Regions from separate parts of the Lachnoclostridium sp. genome, predicted to be linked through region 1. Evidence: riboswitches for the same ligand, from Rfam matches in the RefSeq annotation. Region 1 holds a riboswitch; the other holds the start of a gene.
What was found. A riboswitch is a leader RNA that binds a small molecule or an ion and turns the genes downstream of it on or off. The one in region 1 is predicted to bind cobalamin.
Positions count from the first base shown of each region.

Region 2: linked by a shared signal. The riboswitch ahead of cobT (nicotinate-nucleotide--dimethylbenzimidazole phosphoribosyltransferase) and the one ahead of RTP52_RS09875 (ABC transporter substrate-binding protein) in region 1 are both predicted to bind cobalamin.

Region 1 covers NZ_DAMADT010000012.1:32,837-39,889, reverse strand. The annotation lists gene RTP52_RS09895 (aldose epimerase family protein) at 1-169, shown strand, start outside; gene upp (uracil phosphoribosyltransferase) at 391-1,020, opposite strand; gene RTP52_RS09885 (response regulator) at 1,349-2,452, shown strand; gene RTP52_RS09880 (hypothetical protein) at 2,829-3,281, shown strand; cobalamin riboswitch at 3,511-3,741, shown strand; gene RTP52_RS09875 (ABC transporter substrate-binding protein) at 3,912-4,928, shown strand; gene RTP52_RS09870 (FecCD family ABC transporter permease) at 5,024-6,076, shown strand; gene RTP52_RS09865 (ABC transporter ATP-binding protein) at 6,178-6,972, shown strand.
Region 2 covers NZ_DAMADT010000021.1:34,481-41,533, reverse strand. The annotation lists gene RTP52_RS13565 (Gfo/Idh/MocA family protein) at 1-188, shown strand, start outside; gene RTP52_RS13560 (GNAT family N-acetyltransferase) at 207-1,031, shown strand; gene RTP52_RS13555 (hypothetical protein) at 1,215-1,715, shown strand; gene RTP52_RS13550 (right-handed parallel beta-helix repeat-containing protein) at 2,074-3,633, opposite strand; cobalamin riboswitch at 3,981-4,183, shown strand; gene cobT (nicotinate-nucleotide--dimethylbenzimidazole phosphoribosyltransferase) at 4,365-5,432, shown strand; gene RTP52_RS13540 (bifunctional adenosylcobinamide kinase/adenosylcobinamide-phosphate guanylyltransferase) at 5,429-5,974, shown strand; gene RTP52_RS13535 (adenosylcobinamide-GDP ribazoletransferase) at 6,091-6,876, shown strand; gene RTP52_RS13530 (bifunctional adenosylcobinamide kinase/adenosylcobinamide-phosphate guanylyltransferase) at 6,854-7,053, shown strand, end outside.

The DNA of each region.
Region 1 (7,053 bases):
AAATGAAAATGGTAAAGAGGGATATTGCTATCAGAAACGTGATGGAGTTTGTTTTGAAACACAATATTATCCAAATTCCTGTAATATTAGTAATTTTCCATCCTGTCTTAAGAAAGCAGGGGAACCATTTGAAAGTGTTACAATCTATAAATTCTCAGTGAAAAAATAAAATGGAGCTGTTGCGTTGTAAACTGCTCATTGTCTCTAAGACAGGGAGTGTTTACAATTGCAACAGCCCATTCTCTTTTATAATACTAAAACATAGCAGCGGAGCTGCTGTAAGGTTACGAGGAAGTCAAAGCGGATTCCGAGCATCCGCTTTGACATTAATCTCGGAACAAAAAAACTATCTGAGATTTAGATTGACAGTACAAAAAATGCAAAGAAATATTATTTAGTACCGTAGATACGATCACCTGCATCACCTAAGCCAGGTAAAATATAACCCTGTTCATTTAGACGTTCATCAAGTGCACCAATATAAATATCAACGTCTGGATGAGCTTCTTGTAATCTTTTAAGACCTTCTGGAGCTGCAATTAGGCACAGAAAACGAATTTTATCAATTCCACGTCTTTTTAATAATGTAATTGCAGCAGCAGCAGAACCACCAGTAGCAAGCATTGGATCCACAACAAAAATTTCACGTTCAATAGCGTCAGATGGTAATTTACAGAAGTACTCTACAGGTTCAAGAGTTTCTTCGTTACGATATAATCCTATGTGACCTACTTTTGCATTCGGTGTTAGACCAAGAACGCCGTCTGCCATATGCATTCCGGCACGTAGAATTGGAACGACACATAATTTCTTACCTTCGATTTCTTTTACAATTGTCTTAGTAAGTGGAGTTTCCACTTCTTTATCAGTTAGTGGAAGGTTGCGGCTTGCCTCGTAATAGATAAGCATAGCTACTTCGGATACTAAATCACGAAATTCTTTAGTAGATGTGGATTTCATTCTCATAATACCAATCTTATGTTGGATTAGAGGATGATCCATAATGCAAACATTTGACATAATGATACCTCCAGATATTTATGCATTTTTCATGCACTTAAACTTTTGTTGCAAAATTTTCTGTGTACTAATCCATAATATGTGGGAGTTCACAGAAATGTATTCATGGCTAGAACGCCCGCTATTGCGTGCGTCCCTACTTCGAATTTTTTCTTACCGACTATTATAACAAAAAGTGATAGTAAAATAAAGAAAAGTTTTAAAGAAAAAAATGGAAAATCTTGATTTTAGGCTTGAAATTTGTTAGGATATGGGAGACAAAGTGAATGAATGGAAAAACTGTAACATTGTGATGTGTTAGATAATAAAAGTTAAGGGGGGATGTTGTGTGATTAATACACTCTTTCATAGGGGGGACAAAATAGGAGCCACAGCTTTAATCGTAGATGATAATCCGGTTAATCTGATAGCAGGAGGAATGATGTTAAAGACTTATGGCCTTTCCGTGGAAACTGCTGGAGGAGGAAGGGATGCATTAGAAAAAGTAGTTGAAAAAGATTATGACTTAATTTTTATGGACCTCATGATGCCAGAAATTGATGGAGTTGAAACTGCGCAACGAATACATAACTTAGAGGGAAAGTCAGGTCAGGTGATAATTGCGATTTCAGGTGCTCTTATCGGTGAAAATGAAAGAATTGCAGCAACAAATGAATTTTGTGATGTATTAGAAAAGCCAATTGAGGCAGATAAACTAAGTCAATGTTTAAAAAGATGGTTACCAAAAGAAAAATTATGTGAGAATTTGATAGATGCCTTTCATGACATTGGGGAGGGAACGGATGAAGTAACAGAATTTATGGAAATTTTTCAACAGGTCACTACTCTGGATTGTAGCTTAGGCTTGCATTATGCTCTAAATCAGGTGGATAATTATATCCGCATAGTGGAAGCATCGATGAAACAGTTAAATCAATCAAAAAGTAAGCTGGAACGAATTACGGGAGTGGAAGAACGTCGTATTGTAGAAGCAGAATGCCATTCTTTAAAAAGTATATTGTATCATTTGGGATCAAGAGAATTAGCGGAAAATGCAACTGCCCTTGAAATGAAAAGAATGGGAGTGGATCTGTTAGAGAATAATAATTCTATCAATGAATGTCAGATGGAACAGTTGAAGAGATTTCTCATGCGTATTAACTTATTTTGTAGTGAACTCGAACAAGCGTTAATCGCATATAATAATAGAAGATATCCTAAGAATGAAACTATGGGGATTTCGACCTGTTCTAAAGAAGTAATCGCAAAGCAGCAGGAAAAAATATTATATCATATTAGTCATTATGAGTATTTTGAGATAATAAATGGATTAAGACTACTGTTAACGATGGTATCTAAAGAGGATCAAAATAAGATTTATCAAGCGATGGAAGCGGCGGAAGAATTTGATTATGAAAACACTGCAATGTATGTGAATCAAATTAAAATTTGATCATTTAAATTTGATGAAATTGAATATGATGAAATTAAGATTTGAAAGAATAGAGATAAAAAGTCGAAGTAATTTCGATAAATGGGCAGAGGAGAAGCCCGGTAGAGGGGGAGGGTAACTGCCGGGCTTTGTTTTATGAAAAAAATTATCTTGTAAACAAATTTATGTTATATTTGTATTATAAGATATGAATGTGATGATAGTATGGCTAAGTTATGAACATTTTGTGAATATATAATTTATTGTTCACGACATAACCATTTTTGTCATCTTATTTTCAAATTTTACAAACTAACCAGAAATTACAAGACTTTATTAGAGGACTTCGCAAATACTAAAGACAGGTTCAATTCCACCGAAAGGAAATGGGGATATGATGAGTGTATTCAAGAAATTAATACGCAAGGAATTAGGAGAAGTCAACTACAATAAGTATTTCACATACATTCAAAAAAATCTCAAGAACAAATCACTAGAGAGTAAAGAGGTCTTTGAGGATATCTACACTAGGCTTAAGGATAAAGATATTGAAGCGATTGCACATATGCATGATAGATTAAATGATGCTATGTTACTTGCTTTTCGAATCAGTAAAAATTATATGTTTGCCGTGGTATTCTATATTGCTGCCTCTACATTTATTCTATTGAAAGGTTTAGTACCATTTATAGCGATTACTGCTCTTGGTACAATGAGTGTTCTGTTTCTAATAAAGACATATGAATTTGTCGTCAATAAATATTGCTTTATTGATGCTCAGATCGTTCTAGTATATAAGTCTGTCTTAGAAAAGATTATTTTGGGCCATGTGAAAAGGCGTAACTTATGATGTAGATACGTTCGCTAATGTATATTTAATATATATTAAATGTATAATCAGGATGATAGTATTTCATAGAATAAATAGGTTGGCTTTTCTAATAATGTTACAAAATGAAACGGAAATAGAGAAGGACTGTCATTAATTTTTTTATGACAGTCTTTTTTTGACGAGCAATTATAATCTATGAGAATTCTTGTTGTTAAAATTTACTTGTAATGTACTTAAGTTACGGGTATAATAATTGCGTCCATGTGGTGCTTTATAATTGAAGTTAAAAGGGAATGTGGTGAAAATCCGCAGCAGCCCCCGTTACTGTTATTGGAATGAAAGTTGCAAAAGTGTCATTGTATCTTCTTTGGCATTAAGGATACGGCTCCTAACCTTAAAAAGTAAAGAATGATATGAGAAGACAGCGATGAGTAAAATGACCATTAGCCAGGAAACCTGCCATATGAGAATGAATCATCTGCACTCGGAGGGAGTTGCGGATCAAAAGGAGTAAGTGTGAAGAAAATATCTAAGACGCCAAAAGACGCCGCCTAAGAGATTCTAAAAACTTCACACAGACAAGTTTGTGCTGCGCCAAACTTGAGCCATTAGCTGCTCCTAAAAGATAGACGCAGCATGGAGGCTTATATGAAAATATTTAAAAAACTATTGACACTTGGATTGATTCTAACCATTGTCATGACAGGTTGTGGAACAAAAGCAGGCAATGAGAAGAATGAAATTACGCCTGCACCAACTTCGGAAGCACAAATTACTGTTTCGCCATCACCAGGTGAAGAACCAATATCTCCGACTGGCTTGCCAGAGGACACTACAAAAAATAATGTAACTAAGTATCCACTTACTGTTACCGATTCTTTAGGAACTACCATTACGTTTGAAAACGAACCTCAAACAATGATATCGTTTTCTCCTAGTATCACAGAGATATTATATGCACTTTCGTTATCGGATAAGTTGATTGGTCGTACGGATTATTGTGATTATCCAGCGGAAGCAATGACGAAAGAGTCTATCGGAGATTTTTATAATCCTGATGTTGAAAAAGTTGTAAGTCTAGCTCCGGATGTTGTTATAGCCTCTTCCCTATGGACGGAGGATGTTATTCAAAAATTTAAAGAGGTTGGTATTACAGTCGTTGTACTAAATGAAGATAAAGAGGTTGCTGGTATCTATGATATGATTAATTTAATCGGACAGATATTTAATTGCCAGGATAATTCAGCAAAACTTATTGAAACAATGAAAGCTCAAATAGAAGATGTAACAACGAAGGTTGCCTCACTTCCTAAGAAGACTGTATATTATGTAGTTGGATTTGGAGAATATGGAGATTATACAGCCGGAGGCGATACCTTTATCGGAAATTTATTAACACTAGCAGGCGGAGATAATATTGCAAAAAATGTTAGTGGATGGTCATATACATTAGAAAGTTTAATTGATGCAGACCCAGAAGTGATTATATTAGATTCAAGTATGAAGGATAGCTTTATCTCCACAGATAATTATAAAAATTTAAGTGCTGTGAAGAATAATCAAGTGTATAGTATTGATAATAATTTACTGGAACGCCAAAGTTATCGTGCTGCTGAGGGAATATTAGAGGTAGCAAAAATACTACATCCAGAAGCATTTCAATAAATACTGGAGGTAGTTGAAAATGAAAAAGCAACTTTTACTTTTCAATATGGCAGTATCGCATCCACAAGTAGATGTGGTATACAAATGGGAAAGGCATGATTATTAATATGAACAAAAGAAAGACTTCATTTTATTATCTAGTGTTTACCTTGCTATTGCTTATTACGATTGTTATCACAGCATCAGTCGGTTCAGCCAATATAACAATATATGATAGTTTAAAGGTCCTTCTAAGTAAAATGCCGCTTATTAGAAATCTAATGGATACTTCAGATATTCCTAAAAATTATGTTACGATAATTTGGAATATCCGAATACCTAGGATTTTACTCTCTGGCTTAAGCGGAGCTTCACTTGCGTTAGTGGGTGCCTGTTTTCAAGGATTGTTTCGTAATCCACTTGCAGACCCGCAGATATTAGGTATCTCCTCTGGTGCAGCTCTTGGAGCTACGATAGCTACACTAAGTGGTGTGACAATATCATTTTTTGGCCTGGGAGTAATAGGAGCATTTGCCTTTATTGGAGCTTTGCTTACCGTTCTCTTAGTATATCAAATTGCGTTTACTGGAAGTACTGGTTCAGTTACTCATATCGTGCTTACTGGTACAGCGATTAGTTCTATGCTGTCTGCTATGATTTCCTTGTTAATGAGTATTAGAAGAGAGCAGATAGAAAAGGTTTACATGTGGACTCTTGGAAGCTTTTCTGCAGCTAGCATGAAGAAAGTCGGATTTCTTCTCCTGTTTTTTATTGTCTGTGCTACGATAATTATTGTACATGCGAGAGAATTAAACATTATAGCGGCAGGTGAGGAAACAGCAGAAAGTCTTGGTATTGATACTTTGAAAGTGAAGAGAACACTTATCATAGTTGGTTCGCTTTTGGTAGCAGCTTGCGTCTCGGTGTGTGGTATTATAGGGTTTGTTGGATTAATTATACCTCATGTAATACGATTGTTACTTGGACCAAGACATGAAAGATTGCTACCTTTTAGTTGTATCTTCGGTGCCTTTTTCTTAATCGTTTGTGATACCTTAGCAAGAACCTTAAGAGCACCTGGAGAATTCCCGGTCGGAGTCATTACTGCTTTATTTGGAGCACCATATTTTTTACTGTTACTATATCGTGACAAGAAAAGGATGGTGTAAGTTGAAAAAAATAAAATTTTTCAACCCTGAAATTTGTGGCTGCGTAATCCCTGGCACAAATTTTGGATGCGCAAAAAACGCGCGCAGAAATGGGGTGTAAGATGGATAAATTACAGACAATACAAATAAACGAACTGACTTGGCAGCCGCAAAAAGAAGAGGATGCAATTTTAAAAGAGATAGGTACGACTTTTTTACAGGGAGGGTTTTACGGTATTTTGGGGCCAAACGGATCCGGAAAAACCTCATTTATTCGTCATATCCTAAGATTACTACCAATTGAGCCAGGAAGAGTATTCCTTGAAAATAAAGAAATTACAAGCTATAAACGTAATGATATAGCTAAAAAAATGTCCCTAGTCCCACAAAATACCAACATCGAAACAAGATTCACAGCTTATGAGATTGTAATGATGGGGCGCGCCCCTTATCAAAAACGGTTTCAGGCAGTAAGAGATAAGGATCGAGAGATTGTGAACGAAGCGATGAAGATGACGAATTGCTATCACTTACGTGAAGCGATATTTTCTAGGTTAAGTGGTGGAGAAAAACAGAGGGTTATTACAGCAAGGGCAATTGCTCAACAGACACCTTGGTTGTTTTTAGACGAACCAGTGGCTCATCTGGATGTTCGGTATCAGATGGAATTGATGAAATATTTAAAGAAGTTAAATGATACGAAGAATACATCGATTATAACAGTACTTCATGATATCAATTTAGCTGCAAGATATTGTAAACAGATTGTTTTAATGAAGGATGGAAGAATTATTGCTGCAGGAGAGACAAAACAAGTATTAACGATTGATAATCTAAATCTTGTGTTTGAAATTCCTTTCATTGCATTAGAGAACGAGACCTTAGGTGGTACTTATTTCATTCCAACTTCATCTTAGAAAATTATAATTATAATTTAAATACAATAAAAGCAGGAGTAATTGAAGTGCACTTCAACTGCTCCTGCTTTTATGAAATTA
Region 2 (7,053 bases), on a different contig from region 1:
AATTAGTAGAAACTATCGAGAGACCAGAACAAATTACTGGATATGAGTATGAAGTAACTGCAGCTCTAGGAGCAATATCAGAAGGTAAATTAGAGTGTCCTGAAATGCCTCATGAGGAAACACTCCGCGTGATGGAAATTATGGACGGTCTTAGAGCTAGTTGGGGTGTACATTATCCTTTCGACTAAAATAGTAAAGGAGATTACATGATTGACAGAAATAAATTTGATACGATTAAAATGAAGTTGAAAGACTACAAATTTAATTCGTTAGAGTACACAGAATATGAATCTGTATCGGATTTTAACATTGTAAAAGAGGATAAAGAAGGTCTCATACTACTTGGTAAAGAGAAAGAAACTAATAGGTACGAGGTCCATTGGACAGTTAATCAAGTCGAGGTGCTTTCAGAACAGGTAAAAAAATTAGGATCTAATATTTTGGTTTCCTTTATACCATTAGAATGGAAAGATTACTTAATCAGCCAAGGATTCAAGGAGTATGGATTTTTAAGAGATTACTGGATTGACCAAATTAATAAGGTTAATACAGATGGAATCCAGATACATTACTTAGGAGATAATCGTGAGAAACAAGCTTCTCAAGTAACCTATTCTTGTCAATGGCAGAGTAGAGAGTTCCGTGGAGAGAGTGAGGAATGGGTGAAGCAATGGCTTGATGGTACTTGCCCTGACGCTTCCATTTGTAGTAACACTAATATTTTGGTTCACGAGGAGGCTGAAACTCTTGCTGGTATTGTATGTGTCGGCATCTATGGAGAAACCTCAGAAAAAGGAAAAGTTGTCTGGGTTCGTGAGCTTGCAGTTAATCCAAATTTCCAAGGTAAGGGCATTGGACAAAATCTGATATTACAGGCAATTGCTTATGGAAAGGAACAAGGAGCTGTGCGTTCTTTTCTTATGGCAGACGAGTTAAATGAACCAGCAAAACACGTTTATGAAAAGATAGGATATGTTGGTAGTGAAACTGAAGGCCAGCTTGATATGGTTTATCAGGTATGTTCAGAATAAAGAAAAAACAATATGCAATTAAAAAGTCGGATACTTAATAAGTATCCGTCTCAGATTGTAGACAAAAGCAATATTTTAAATATAGTACTTAATATATAAGAATAAATATTCAGTGCTATATTTTATATTTAACATAAGTTAATCGAAACCAGATTTTGCAATGATTTTTTAGGAGATGAAAGAATGATTTTGTTTGTAGAAAGTGTTATTGCATGTGTAATATTTACGCTAATTATATTACCTTCTCTCTATAAAAATCCAATAAAGCATATTATGTCTTATCCTAAAGAAATTAGAGAGAGAGTAGAGAAATTACCACAATATAAAGAGGTTATACAAGCGGAGGAAAAAAGACATTTAACAATAAAATTAATTGCAATATTACTTTTTGCGATTGCACTTGCTACTGTTGCCTATTTCTCTGGTGCAAAAACCTTTACTTCTGCATATTTTCATGTATTTGTATTATTTTTTGTTGTGAATGTTTATGATATGTTAGTTTTAGATATAGGACTTTTCTGTCATAGTAAAAAGACAAGAATTCCTGGAACTGAGGATATGGATAAAGAATATAAAAATCCGTGGCACCATATAAGAGGTGCTGTAACAGGAGTTTTAATAGGTACTGTTGTCTCGTTAATAGCAGGGGGAATAATTTATATCATATCGTTACTAAGAATTTAAGCGAGGATAGAGTAAACCTGTACTTTCATAAGCACAAGCTAAAAGGTATGACAAGTTGATAAAAAACCTAAAAACTTCTATATAAAACGTATCTTTTTTTATTATTATTTTGGGAGCTTATGCGCTTTACGCCTTGATTGAAGTAGTATATTATAGGTTTTGGAGAACTTTTGGAGCTTTTATAGTTTCAGCTATATTGCTTCTTGTTGCTTTACTCGGATAGAATTAAATGGCGGTTTTGTAAATTGATGTACTCCCTTTAAAAAATAGACAGATGAAAAACCAAACTGTCGTAAGGAGGGAGCATATCATGAAAAACAAAACCGCCATTTCATTGTTACATACCAAAACTAAAGAATTACTTTTTTACTTTTGGCGTATTATTACTAACGGTATGTCCAGCTTTTGTATTTGCATAAATAGCCTGAGAAGCTGCTACACCGGTGATTTTATTCCATGTAATGTTGCAATTTTTTACAGTTGAATTTAGATAAATACCATTTTTGGCTGTAACGTTTATCGTATTCTTATAAATTTTTAGATATTGGGTATGTGATACTCCGATCCCTCCATAATAGCTGCCTTTCGCGCCCGCTTTGCTAATCTGGTTCCAGTATAGGTAACCTGAGTTACTATTGTGTACACAAATTGAATAACGATAGGTATCAGTGATATAGTTGCTACCAATATAGCAGGTAGGGGAGTATTCTACAAAGATACCATAGCGGGCTGTTTTTGTAATGTTATTCTTTTTAATGGAAACATTGGATAATGGTCGTGTTTTGCTTCCAATAATACGAATTCCATCACCCCATAAAAGTGTAGAATCTGATAGATATTGTCTCATATTCTTTATTGTATTACCTTCTATTACGATGCGATAATTTTTAGGAAGGGGTTGTTTTTTCGTACTTGGAAGAGCAGGAAGGTAACTCAATTCTTCATTTTCAATTGTCGTATAGACAAGAATCCCAACAGCTGCTCTATCTATGGTATTGTTTTTTATATTGGTATTTATATAGTTATAAGCTTTAATGGCAGCTTCCGAGAGATCATGAAGCCTATTATTCTCAATTGTTATGTTACTATGGAAGACTCCTTGAACTGAAGTATGAGAACCAATACCGCGGGGGAAGTTGTATATTTCGTTTTTTCTTATGGTTATTGTATCACATGGAAGATCGTCATATACGATAGAGCTTGATTGCATGGAAGGGACGATGATACTGTCATGAACAATGTCGAGCTGAATCGCTTCTTTTAACGTTTTCCCATTATAGCCGTAGAGTTTACAATTTTCTATAGTACCATTTTTAACACCAGCAAAGGTAATAAGGTGACTTTTGTCTGGAACATTACGAATGGTAGCATTTTTTACGGTAACATTCGTAGCGTGGATAAAACGAAAACTTTCTGTACCTTTGTTATAGTTCGCAATCATAGAGGAATCCCAGATACCCCCATCGATGGTGATATTTTCTGTAGTAGTATAGCCTCCGCTATCCTTACTCATGTCATTTGCAAGCAAAGCTCCACGTTGGTGATTCTTCATTAATTTAGCTCCAGAAGAGGCAATAATTGTAGTATTAGAATAGATACGAAGTTCTCGATCAAGTACATAGGTACCATATGGTATTCTTATGGTTAGGTTATACTCATTATTCTTGTTATAATCTAATAATTGCTGGATTTCCAACGCAGTTGCATTTGTTGAAACTGTAACGTTGAGATCTATTTTATTTTGACTTTGCCGAACTGACACCTCATGCGAGCCAACATTCGATGTGATGAAGCGAGAGGTTGTTATAAGTGGGGAAGAAATTTTATCAGAAGTAGCGTGAGCTACAGGGATTGTCGTGATATATCCAGATAAAACTAGAGTTGTTACCAGAGTACCAAATTTAACTTTGTATTTCATATGCATTACCATTCTTTCGTATTTTAGATATCATAAGTATTTCATAAAAGTGCGACAAAAAAGAGTCAATAAGAGTACAACTTTTTGTCTGTAGATTCAGAACATGAGAATGTTTTTATAGAATTACTGAAATGAAATATATTTGTAATAATATTGTAACATTTTAAAGGTGGTTATTCCATTGTATATTATTGGGTATTTATTGGCATTATAAGGAGTAATTATGATAGATACTTTATAAGGATTAATTACGGTAGATACTTTACATACTGTATTTTTTTCATTATAATAAAGCAAGTTAATTTCCAAATGGAAAATAAATAGTTCATGTAATTAAAATCTATTTTAAAAATATAATGTAGAGAGGTGCCTTGGCCTAAATTATTGCCAAGGATAATAGGGAAATGGGTGAAACCCCCATGCGGTCCCGCCGCTGTAATGGAAGAGCATACTTCACCTACGAATGCAGGACATGTCACTGAGCAATCGGGAAGACGGTTGTATGCGTTGAAGCCAAAGCCAGAAGACCTGCCTCGCTATAGGATATCACACAAGGTTACGGTGAATAGCTGGTGTAGAAAAGAAACTCACTTACGGAGTTTTTTTGTTATGCCTCTTATGCTATTTTGTGTAGGAGGCATTTTTTATTTATAGGGATTGCACTGTAATTATCTATAAGCAAGATTAAGGAAATGTCATTAAAAAGGAATGTGACAAGAAAGGGATTTACCATGGAGAGGAAAATTGATTGTAAACTTATCATAAGTCAGCTAAAAGCAAATGAATTTAATGGAATTGAAGAAAGAAAAAAAGAAGCAAAAAAGCACTGGGATAAGATAGCAAAACCACTTTATGGACTTGGATATCTGGAGGATGCGATTGCAACTCTTGTTTCTATCAATCCAATGATAGCACTTAAAAAACGTTGTTGTCTGGTTTTTTGTGCGGATAATGGGATTGTAGCGCAGGGGGTTACCCAGACTGGAAGTGAAGTGACTGCGGTAGTAGCAAATAATATTATTCATGGGAGAGCCAGCATTAATCATTTTGCAAAAGTGGCAAATGTTCAGGTAATTCCTGTTGATGTTGGTATGCTTACCGAAGTAGAGGGAATGCGCTGTCTAAAGAATAGTAGAGGAACAAGGGACTTTTCTTTGATGGAAGCCATGACAGAAGATGAATTATGCAAATGCATAGAAGCTGGTATTTTATTAGTAAAGGAATACAAAGAATTAGGTTGTGAAATTATCGCAACGGGTGAGATGGGAATTGGTAATACGACAACTAGTAGCGCTGTCACTGCTGCTCTCCTTCAAGTTCCTGCAAAGGATGTAACAGGAAAGGGAGCAGGCTTAAGCAAGGAAGGAATTACGCATAAGGCAAAGATAATCGAGGATGCAATCGCATATCATAATTTAACCCCAGATGAGCCTTGGGAAATCTTAAGGAAGGTTGGTGGATTTGATTTAGCGGCTATGGTTGGCGTCTATCTTGGAGGAGCATTTTTTGAGGTACCTATTGTCATTGATGGTTTTATCTCCTCAGCAGCGGCGCTTCTAGCTACAAGGTTATGTGAACCGTGTAAATATACGATGGTAGCTTCTCATCAATCAGGCGAACCAGCAGCGCAAATGTTAATGGAAGAACTTAACTTAAATCCAATCATTAAGTGTCGCCTTTCTTTAGGAGAGGGAACAGGAGCTGTAGCAGTAATGCCACTACTTGAGATGGCATTGAGTGAGTATCGTAATATGCCAACTTTTACGGATATACAAATAGAGGAGTATAAACCATTATGAGATATTTAATCACCGGAGGCAGCGGGAGTGGAAAGTCTGCCTATGCAGAAGAAATTGCTTCCTCTCTTGGTTTGCCTGTATACTATCTAGCTACGATGCAAGCGTATGGGGGAGAAGGGAAGAAGCGTGTGAAGAGACATCGGTTGCTGCGAAGTGGAAGAAACTTTCATACGATCGAGAAATCCCTGACTGTAAATGAAGTAACCGTTCCAAAAGAAAGTGTTGTATTACTGGAATGTTTATCGAACCTTCTAGCGAATGAAATGTTTGACCCAAAGGGAATTGGAACAGATGGGCTAGTAAACGGAGTATTAAGACAAGTAGAGTTGCTTTCTGAAAAAACAACACACTTAATTGTTGTATCAAATGATATTGGTTTTGATGGAAATAGTTACGATGAGGGTACTTCCTTATATATAAAAGCACTTGGAGAGCTTCACACAAGGCTAGCAGAAGGCTTTGAGCATGTGGTCGAAGTAGTTTGTGGAATTTCTTTGAATCACAAGGGTCCACGTAGTGTCAATGAGGTTATGAGTAAATAGCATTAGCGGATTGTGAATATCCGCTTTGACATAATTCTATATTCATGTATGAAACTGCAAAAATAGAAATAGTTTATTTAAGAAAAAGGTGTATAAGCACCAGAATAGAGGTTATTATGAAGTGGCTAAATTCCTTATGGATTGCATTTAGCATGTATTCAAAGATTAGAGTTCCTATGAAGGAATGGGAGGAATCGTCTATGCGCTATGCGATTTGCTTCTTTCCTATGATTGGAGTTGTGATTGGAGGAGTATTCTTTCTGACCTTTCAAATAGGACATCTTCTTCCTCTTGGTGATATCTTAATCGCAGCTTTGCTAACATCAATTCCGACTCTGATATCTGGTGGAATTCATATGGATGGTTATTGTGATACCATGGATGCAATCTCTTCTTATCAGCCCAAAGAAAGAAGATTAGAAATCTTAAAGGACCCGCATTCCGGAGCATTTGCAATTATTCGAAGCGGAGTTTATTTTTTATTGTACTTTGGTATGGTTTCGGTTTTAACGGTAAAAAGCTGTATTATGATCTCGTTGTTCTTTGTTGTATCCAGAGCCTTAAGTGGTTTAGCAGTCGTTCAGTTTAAGACAGCAAAAACAAATGGTTTGGTAGCAACATTTCAACAAGCAGCACACAAAAGGAAGGTAACGATTAGTATGGTTATCTACTTAATGATTGTGATTATTTGTATGTTATTTGTTTCACCTGTTCTAACGGTCATTGGTATGTTAACCGCTTTGTTCTGTTTTTTTAGCTATAAAAAGTTAGCGTATCAGTTGTTTGGAGGTACGACAGGAGATTTAGCAGGTTACTTTTTGGTACGTTGTGAACTGATGGCTGGATTGGCTGTCGTAATTATGGAAGGAGTATTCACATATGGAGCTGGTCATTGGTGGTAGAGCATCAGGAAAATTAGAATATACCATGAAGGTTTCGGGACTACCGATTGAAACTGTTGCGGATGGTGTAATGGATGAGACAAAGCAGATTCTCTATTCTTTACACGAAGTTATTCGTGAGTGGATGAAGGAAGATTACCCCTCATTGGCGGAGGCGGAGATGATAGCAAAATATTT